Regions from separate parts of the Senegalia sp. (in: firmicutes) genome, predicted to be linked through region 2. Evidence: a T-box and tRNA genes for the amino acid it is inferred to sense, from the RefSeq annotation. Region 2 holds a T-box; the other holds one or more tRNA genes.
The links. The T-box of region 2 lies ahead of serS (serine--tRNA ligase). A T-box ahead of a tRNA ligase gene usually reads a tRNA of that ligase, here a tRNA-Ser.
Positions count from the first base shown of each region.

Region 1: it encodes a tRNA-Ser, which carries the amino acid that the T-box ahead of serS (serine--tRNA ligase) is inferred to sense. The anticodon was not compared.

Region 1 is NZ_JBQCYD010000037.1:16,432-20,875, forward strand. Features, by position in the region: gene ACTHUW_RS09740 (nicotinate phosphoribosyltransferase) at 1-1,224, shown strand, start outside; gene ACTHUW_RS09745 (YtxH domain-containing protein) at 1,312-1,752, shown strand; gene ACTHUW_RS09750 (hypothetical protein) at 1,870-2,259, shown strand; tRNA gene ACTHUW_RS09755 (tRNA-Ser) at 2,379-2,471, shown strand; RNA gene ffs (signal recognition particle sRNA large type) at 2,485-2,750, shown strand; gene dnaX (DNA polymerase III subunit gamma/tau) at 2,866-4,444, shown strand, end outside.
Region 2 is NZ_JBQCYD010000022.1:6,327-10,770, forward strand. Features, by position in the region: gene ACTHUW_RS07605 (UPF0182 family membrane protein) at 1-1,739, shown strand, start outside; gene ACTHUW_RS07610 (hypothetical protein) at 1,777-1,968, opposite strand; T-box leader at 2,089-2,288, shown strand; gene serS (serine--tRNA ligase) at 2,342-3,619, shown strand; gene ACTHUW_RS07620 (M1 family metallopeptidase) at 3,668-4,444, shown strand, end outside.

The DNA.
Region 1 (4,444 bases), on a different contig from region 2:
TTTAGTGATAAATTTTTAGATTATTTAAGGGAATTTAAATTTGAATGTGATGTATGGGCTGTAAAGGAAGGTATGCCAATATTTCCAAGAGAGCCCATAGTAAAGGTACGTGGTCCTGTAATACAAGCTCAATTTATAGAGACAATGATATTACTTACCATAAATCATCAATCTCTTATTGCAACAAAGGCAAATAGAATAGTAAGAGCAGCAGAGGGGAGACCAGTCTTAGAATTTGGTTCAAGAAGAGCACAAGGATATGATGGAGCAATACTAGGAGCTCGTGCTTCATTTATTGGAGGATGTGCTGGTACTGCTTGTACAATAGCAGATAGAGATTACAATATACCTGCATCTGGTACTATGGCACATAGCTGGGTACAATTATTTGAAACTGAAGAAGAAGCATTTAGAATCTATGCAAGAACATATCCTGAAGATTGTGTTCTTTTAGTGGACACCTATGATGTACTTAAATCAGGTGTGCCTAATGCTATAAAGGTATTCAAAGAAGAAGTTATAGCTAAAGGATACAGACCAAAAGGAATTAGACTTGATAGTGGAGATATAGCCTATCTTTCAAAAGTTGTAAGAAAAATGTTAGATGATGCAGGACTTAATGATTGTAAAATAATTGCATCTAATTCTTTGGATGAATATATAATACGTGAATTACTACTTCAAGATGCAAAGGTAGATTTATTTGGAGTAGGAGAAAGACTTGTAACATCTAAATCAGAACCAGTATTTGGAGGAGTATATAAACTTGTAGCTGTAGAGGATGATGGAAAATTAATTCCAAAAATTAAGGTAAGTGCTAATGTAGAAAAAATTACAACTCCAGGGGCTAAAGATCTCTATAGATTATATGATAAAGAAAGTGGAAAAGCTATTGCTGATTTAGTTACCATGGAGGGTGAAAAGGTTCATGAAGATAGACCATATGAACTTTTTAATCCACTATATACTTGGAAAAGAAAAAAGGTAGAGAATTTTAGGGCTGAAAAAATACTTACCAAAATATTTGATAAAGGAAAATGTATATATGCAAGTCCAGATGTAAATAATATTAAAAGATTCTGCAAGGAACAAATTGATACCTTATGGGAAGAAGTTTTACGTTTTGAACATCCCCATAAATATTACGTAGACTTATCATATGATTTATGGATAGTAAAAGATAATTTACTAACAGAACATTCTGTAGAAAAATTAAGTGAGTAAAATATCAATTTAATGTTAAGGTATTCAATCCATGGGTATAAAAAGGAATAAGAATAAATAACACTAAAAATAATAGGAGGTTTTTGTATGTTTTTTAAATCAATGATTGAAGATGTATTAAACAAAAGAGAGCAGGAAAGAAAAAAAGCAGCAGCAAAAGGAGCTACAACAGGTCTTACAATAGGTGCAGCAATAGGTGCAGTAGTTGGATTATTATATGCTCCAAAATCAGGTAAAGAAACAAGAGAAGAGATAAAAGAAAAGGCAAATGAAACAAAAGTAGATTTAAAACTTAAGGCAATGGATGCAAAAGATAATTTAAGTCAAAAAGCAAATGAAACAAAAGAAGATTTAAAAACAAAGATAGAACAAACTAAACAAGTAGTTAATACTACAAAAGAAGGATTAAAAAAGACAGCTGATGATACAAAAAAGAATTTAGAAGAAACTAAAGAAGCAGCACAAGATACAAAAGAAGCTGTAGATAAGACTCAAAATGATTTAAACAAAATGAATAACAATAAATAAAAGTTTTGAAAAACAAAGGAATAGGGGGTGTAAGTTATCGATACCGTTATAACTATATCAGATTTAATGATTATTTTACTATCACTTGTAGGAATAGGTGTTGGGATATTCCTTATATTGGTACTTAAAAATTTAGCAGGTGTATTAAAAAATGTAAAGTCACTTATAGATGATAATCAATCAAATGTAGATGATGCACTTAAAAATCTACCTAATATCATGAAAAATGTAAATGGGATTACAGATGATGTAAATTATGCAATGGATGATATATCTAAATCTTTACCAATTATAGTAAGAGATGTAGAAGGTGTTACTACTACAGCAAGAGTAACTGTAGAAAAGGCAGGTCAAACAGTCAATACACTAGAACAAGGTGTAAAAGATACAGTAGATTCCGTTAGAGGAACAGTTTACACTGTAAAAGATAGTAGTGCTAGTGTAACTACCTACATAAAGGTGATTGCACAAGTTTTAAAAGTAATTGCAGCTAGATTAAAATCATAGTAAACCTAAGCCAAGGGATTTATCCTTTGGCTTTTAGTATTTACTCTTGACAAATCAATGCTTTTTTTATATAATAAGTATCTGTTGACAGTTAAAATTGTCATTAAATTAAAATATACGGAGAGATGGTTGAGTTTGGCTTAAGGCGCTCGCCTGGAAAGCGGGTAGGCGGTAATCCCGTCTCGAGGGTTCGAATCCCTCTCTCTCCGCCAGTATAAATCTTTGCCGTGATAGATGGGGAGGTAGCGGTGCCCTGTAACCTGCAATCCGCTACAGCAGGGTTGAATTCCTAGTTGAGGCTTAACTGGTTAGGGTCTGCCCTAGGTAAGTGGTGTTGACGATTGGGTCCTACGCAACGAAAATTCATGAATTCCGTCAGGTCTGGAAGGAAGCAGCGGTAAGTGAACACTTTCGTGTGCCGTAGGGAAACCTGATCCGAGCTAACTGCCTAGGTAACGCCTGGTTAGTTACAGTCGAAGCTAGGTTCACGGCTTAAAATTTTAAAAAAGCAAAAAGCTATGGATTAATCCATAGCTTTTTGTTCTATAAAGTAATACTTAATTATGATATAATAAAAATACAAACTTTATAATTGTAGGTGAAAAGATGGCGTTTAAAGCACTTTATAGAAGATTCAGACCAAAGACATTTGATGATGTAGTAGGTCAAGAACATATAACAAGAGTACTTAAAAATCAAATATTAAATGATAATATAGCTCATGCATACTTGTTTTCAGGTACCCGTGGAACCGGGAAAACCTCAACAGCAAAGATATTTGCAAGAGCTGTAAATTGTATAGATAATAATACAGGAAATCCTTGCAATGATTGTGAAGTTTGTAGATCTATATTAGATGATAATATAATGGATGTAGTAGAGATGGATGCAGCATCAAACAATAGTGTAGATGATATACGAGATTTAAAAGAAAAAGTAAAATACCCACCTTCAAAAGGTAGATATAAAGTATATATAATAGATGAGGTTCATATGCTTTCTAAGGGAGCATTTAATGCACTACTTAAAACATTAGAAGAGCCTCCAAGTCATTTGATATTTATACTTGCAACAACAGAACCTCAAAAATTACCTGCAACTATACTTTCTCGCTGTCAGAGATATGATTTTAAAAGGATAACCGTAAAAGAGATAGTTACTACAATGAAAAATATTTGTGATGAGTTAAATATAGAAGTAGAAGAAAGAGGACTTCAGTTAATAGCAAGAAATTCTGATGGAGCAATGAGAGATGCTTTAAGTATATTAGATCAATGCATATCCTTTGCAGATGAAAAAGTAAGCTATGAATATATATTAGAATTACTAGGAACAGTAAATAGTGACATAATATTTGATATGGCAGATAGTATAATAGAAAAAGATTTAGAAAAATCTCTTAAAACAGTAGATGAGCTTATAATAATAGGAAAAGATATACATCAATTTATAAAAGATATGATAAATCATTTTAGAAATCTCATGGTATCCAAAGCATCAGATAAATTAAATGATATAATAGATGGTACTGAGGAAACTATAGAAAGATTTAAAATTCAATCTCAAAACATAGAATTAAGTAGAATAATAGCTATAATAAAGCTGTTATCTGAAGCAGAAGTAAATAGCAAATGGTCATCTGAACCTAGGATAATACTTGAAACTACAATTATGAAGATGTTATCACCTGAACTTGATACTTCAGTTGACTCTCTTTTAGCTAGAATAAGCAATTTAGAAAGTGCTGTAAAAAGAGGTAAAATTGTAGTAGAAGAAAAATTAGAAGATACAAACACCAAAAGTAACATAGCAAAAACAGTATCAAAACAAGTAACAAAAAAAGAAACAATCAAAAAAGAAGAAGATAAGAAAGAAGAAATAATAATCAATAAAGAAATCAATGAAAATATAGATATAAATGATGTAATGAAAATATGGCCTGATATGATGAAAAAAATAAAAACGGAAAAAATAAGTATTCAAGCACTATTATCAGAAGGAATACCCCATGATATAGAGGGTAATACTCTATATGTATTATTTAAAGATGGATTTGGATTTCATAAAGATGCAGTAAATAAAGATGATAATAAAAAATATATAGAAAACACATTAAATAATATTTTATCTTCTAATATGAATATAAAGTTTATGATGGAAGATGAAGTAGGAAAAAAAGAAGATG
Region 2 (4,444 bases):
ATATAAGAATAAACGATTATCAACCATTAAATCAAGTATATAATGAATTACAAGGTATTAGATATTATTATAAATTTAATGGAGTAGATACTGATAGATATACTATAGATGGAGAATACACTCAAGTGTTTTTATCAGCAAGGGAACTTGATACATCAAAATTAAAGACAAAAACATGGATAAATGAACATCTTAAATATACTCATGGTTATGGATTTGTATTATCTCCTGTAAATTCAGTTGCATCAAATGGTCAACCAAATTTACTTGTAAATAATATACCACCAGTTACTAGTACAGATTTAAAAATAGAAAGACCAGAGATATATTTTGGTGAAGCAACAGATAATTATGCTGTAATAAATAGTGACGAACCTGAATTTGATTATCCTAAGGGTTCTGATAATGCAGAAGTATTTTATGAAGGAACAGCTGGTATTAGTTTAGGTGGTATAAATAGATTATTATATGCTATCAAGCAAGCTAATTTAAAGCTATTAATATCAAATAATGTAAATAATAATAGTAGAATTATAATAAATAGAAACATAAAAGAAAGAGTAGAAAAAATAGCTCCATTTTTAAGCTATGATGATGATCCATATATTGTGGCAAACCAAGAAGATGGTAAACTATATTGGATAATAGATGCCTATACTACAACGAGTAATTTCCCTTATTCTCAACCATTTACTGAAGATCTTAAAACAAATTATATAAGAAACTCAGTTAAGGTTGTAGTAGATGCTTATGATGGAGATACTGATTTTTATATAGTAGATGATAAAGATTCTATGATAAAAACTTATGAAAAAATATTTCCAGGATTATTTAAAGATGCAAAAGAAATGCCAGAAGAATTATTTAGTCATATAAGATATCCTGAAAATTTATTTTCAATACAAACTAAAATATTTGAAAGATATCATGTTAACAACCCTGTAGTATTCTATAATTCAGAAGATGTTTGGGATGTAGGTGAAGAAGTTTATATGGGTGAAGAACAACCTATAAAACCTAATTATATGATGTTTAAGCTACCAGATGAAGAAGATGTAGAGTTCTTGCTTACAGTTCCATATACACCGTCTACAAAGCCTAATATGACAAGTTTATTTGTGGCAAGGAATGATGGAGAAAATTATGGAAAGTTATTTTTATATAGATTTCCTAAAGGTATAACTGTAAATGGACCAAAACTTGTAGAATCTAAGATAAATCAAGATTCAGAGATTTCACCTCAACTTACACTATGGTCGCAAGAAGGATCCAATGTTTTAAGAGGGAATATAATGACCATACCTATTGAAAAGTCACTATTATATGTAGAACCAGTATATATTCAAGCTTCAAATGAAAATAGTGTACCAGAAATGAAAAGAGTCATTGTAGCATATAAAGAAAAGATAGTAATGGAAAAGGATTTAGACACTGCCTTATCTAAGATATTTGGTGATTTAAATAGAGAAGAAAATGAAGATGGACTAGTAACAGATGTAGAAGAAGGAGAAAATGGTCAAGCACCAGAAATAGATGGAATAGAAGAAATAACAAAAGAAGCAAATGAGTTATTTAATAAGGCCAAAGAAGCATCACGTGAAGGCGACTGGGCAAAATATGGAGAATATATTAATGAATTAGAATCTGTATTAAATAAATTAAATCAAAATCTAGGAATAGAAGAAGCAGAAAGTGAAACAGAAGAACAAGAGCAAGAACAAACAGAAGAACAAGAATAAAAATAAAACTGATTCTCTTAAAAAAAGAGAATCAGTTTTATTTTGTCTTCATAGATTTTATTTCATCTATAGTCATGGTATCTAATATACGTGATTTTTTAAATATATCATTTCTATTTACAATTCCTTTATCTACCAATATTTCTATGATACTTGCTATAGCTAATGTATTGTTATAGTCTACTTTCTTTAAATCAGATAACTTACTATAAAGATCAATTTTATTCATTATTTTCCCCCTGTAATTAATTATTAGTATAATTATTGGCTAAAATATATATAATATACTAAAGGTTAGAAAAAAGTCTTGAATAAATATTAAATATATGTTATATTTTAATATAATATAGCTTATGCAATTAAGAGAAATAGTAGGTAATCTTATATCTTTAGAGAGTCGATGGGTGGTGTAAATCGATGATATAAATTAGTGAATCCATCTCTTAGCATTTTACTTAAAAGGTAAACCATGCACGGGTTAAAGTGTACTAAGTGGATCAATTGATCAACTAGGGTGGCAACGCGGGAATTTAACCTCTCGTCCCTATCTATAAGATAGGGATGAGAGGTTTTTTATTGTATAAAAAAAGGAGATGAATTAAATGTTAGATGTAAAGATGATTAGAAATGATAAAGATAAGGTGAAAAAAGCTTTAGGAAAAAGAAAAGGTAATTTTGATGTAGATAATGTATATAATTTAGATTTAAAAAGAAGAGAGATATTACAAGATGTAGAAGATATGAAAGCTCGTCAAAATGCTGCAAGCAAAGAAATACCTAAGTTAAAAAAAGAAGGAAAAGATGCATCTGAAGTTCTAGAAGAAATGAAAAGTTTATCTTCAAAAATAAAAGATATAAATAAAGAATTAAAAGAAGTAGAAGAAAAATTAAACAATTCATTATTAGAACTTCCAAATATTCCAAATGAAGAAATAGTAGTAGGGGATAGCGATCTTGATAACAAAGAAATAAGAAAAGTATTTGAACCAACTAAATTTGATTTCAAAGCAAAGGCTCATTGGGATTTAGGTACTGATTTAGACATCTTAGATTTTGAAACAGGATCTAAAATAACAGGAGCTAGATTTTCATTATATAAAGGACTTGGAGCCACACTTGAGCGAGCACTTATGAATTTTATGTTAAATACCCATACAAGAGATGGTGGATATACAGAAATAATCCCTCCATTTTTAGTAAATAGAGATAGTATGACAGGTACAGGACAATTACCTAAATTTGAAGATGATGCTTTTCATATTGAGTCAAAAGATTTATTTTTAGTACCTACAGCAGAAGTACCAGTTACAAATATCCATAGAGATGAAATATTAAATGAAGCTGATTTAACAATCAAATACACTGCTTATACTCCATGTTTTAGACAAGAAGCAGGCTCAGCAGGTAGGGACACAAGGGGACTTATAAGAAATCATCAATTTAATAAGGTAGAATTGGTTAAATTTTCAAACCCTAAAAATTCTTATGATGAATTAGAAAGTCTTACAAATGATGCAGAAAATATATTGAAAAAATTAAAACTTCCATATAGGGTAGTAGAACTTTGCACAGGAGATTTAGGTTTTTCTTCAGCTAAGACATATGATTTAGAAGTTTGGATGCCAAGTTATGATAGATATGTTGAAATATCTTCTTGCAGTAATTTTGAAGATTTTCAAGCTAGAAGAGCAAATATAAGATATAGAAATGAAGAAACTAAAAAATTAGAATATGTTCATACATTAAATGGCTCAGGACTTGCTTTAGGTAGGACTACAGCTGCAATTCTTGAAAATTATCAAAAAGAAGATGGAAGTATTGAAATCCCAGAAGTATTAAGAAACTATATGGGAGGCATAGAAAAAATAGAAAAGGCATAATATTTTAAGAGGGCTTAAGCCCTCTTAAAATATATCAGGGGTGATAATTTGAAAAAATCAAACAAAGTTTTAATATTATTTATTGTATTAGCAATAATCATTTCACTTATGGGATGTGCTAATAATCCATTAGAAAAAATGATTAAAAATGATAGCAAAGAAAATTCTAAAACATTAATTACAGATGATTACAATGATATGAATTTAGATTCAATAGATAAATATAATATAAAGGCAGAATTTTTTCCAGAGAAAAAAACTTATATTGCAAAACAAAATGTAAAATATATAAATAAAGAAAATACAGATTTAAATAAGGTGTATTTTCATATCTATCCTAATACTTTTAATAAAAGGGAAACAGCACCATTTTTATTTGATGATTTTGACTCAGCTTATCCAGATGGATTTGAAAAAGGATATATGGATATAGAAGAAGTAAAGGTAAATGGTAAAAAGATAAACTATAAATTAATAGGTAGGGGCAAGACAATTCTTAAAATAGATTTAAAAAATAAACTTAAAATAGGTAAAGCAATTGATATAGATATGAAATACAAGGTAAAACTACCTCCAGCACAAGATAGATTTGGTTATGGAGATAAAACATTTAATTTTGGTAATTGGTATCCTATAGCAGCTGTATATGATGAAGATGGATGGAATTTAGATCCTTATCATAGTATTGGAGACCCCTTTTATAGTGATGTAAGTAATTATAATATAGAAATAAGTGCTCCAAAGGATTTTGAAATAGCAAGTAGTGGTAATATTTTAAAAGAAAAAATAAAGAAAGATAAAAAAGTATGGAATATAGAAGCAAAA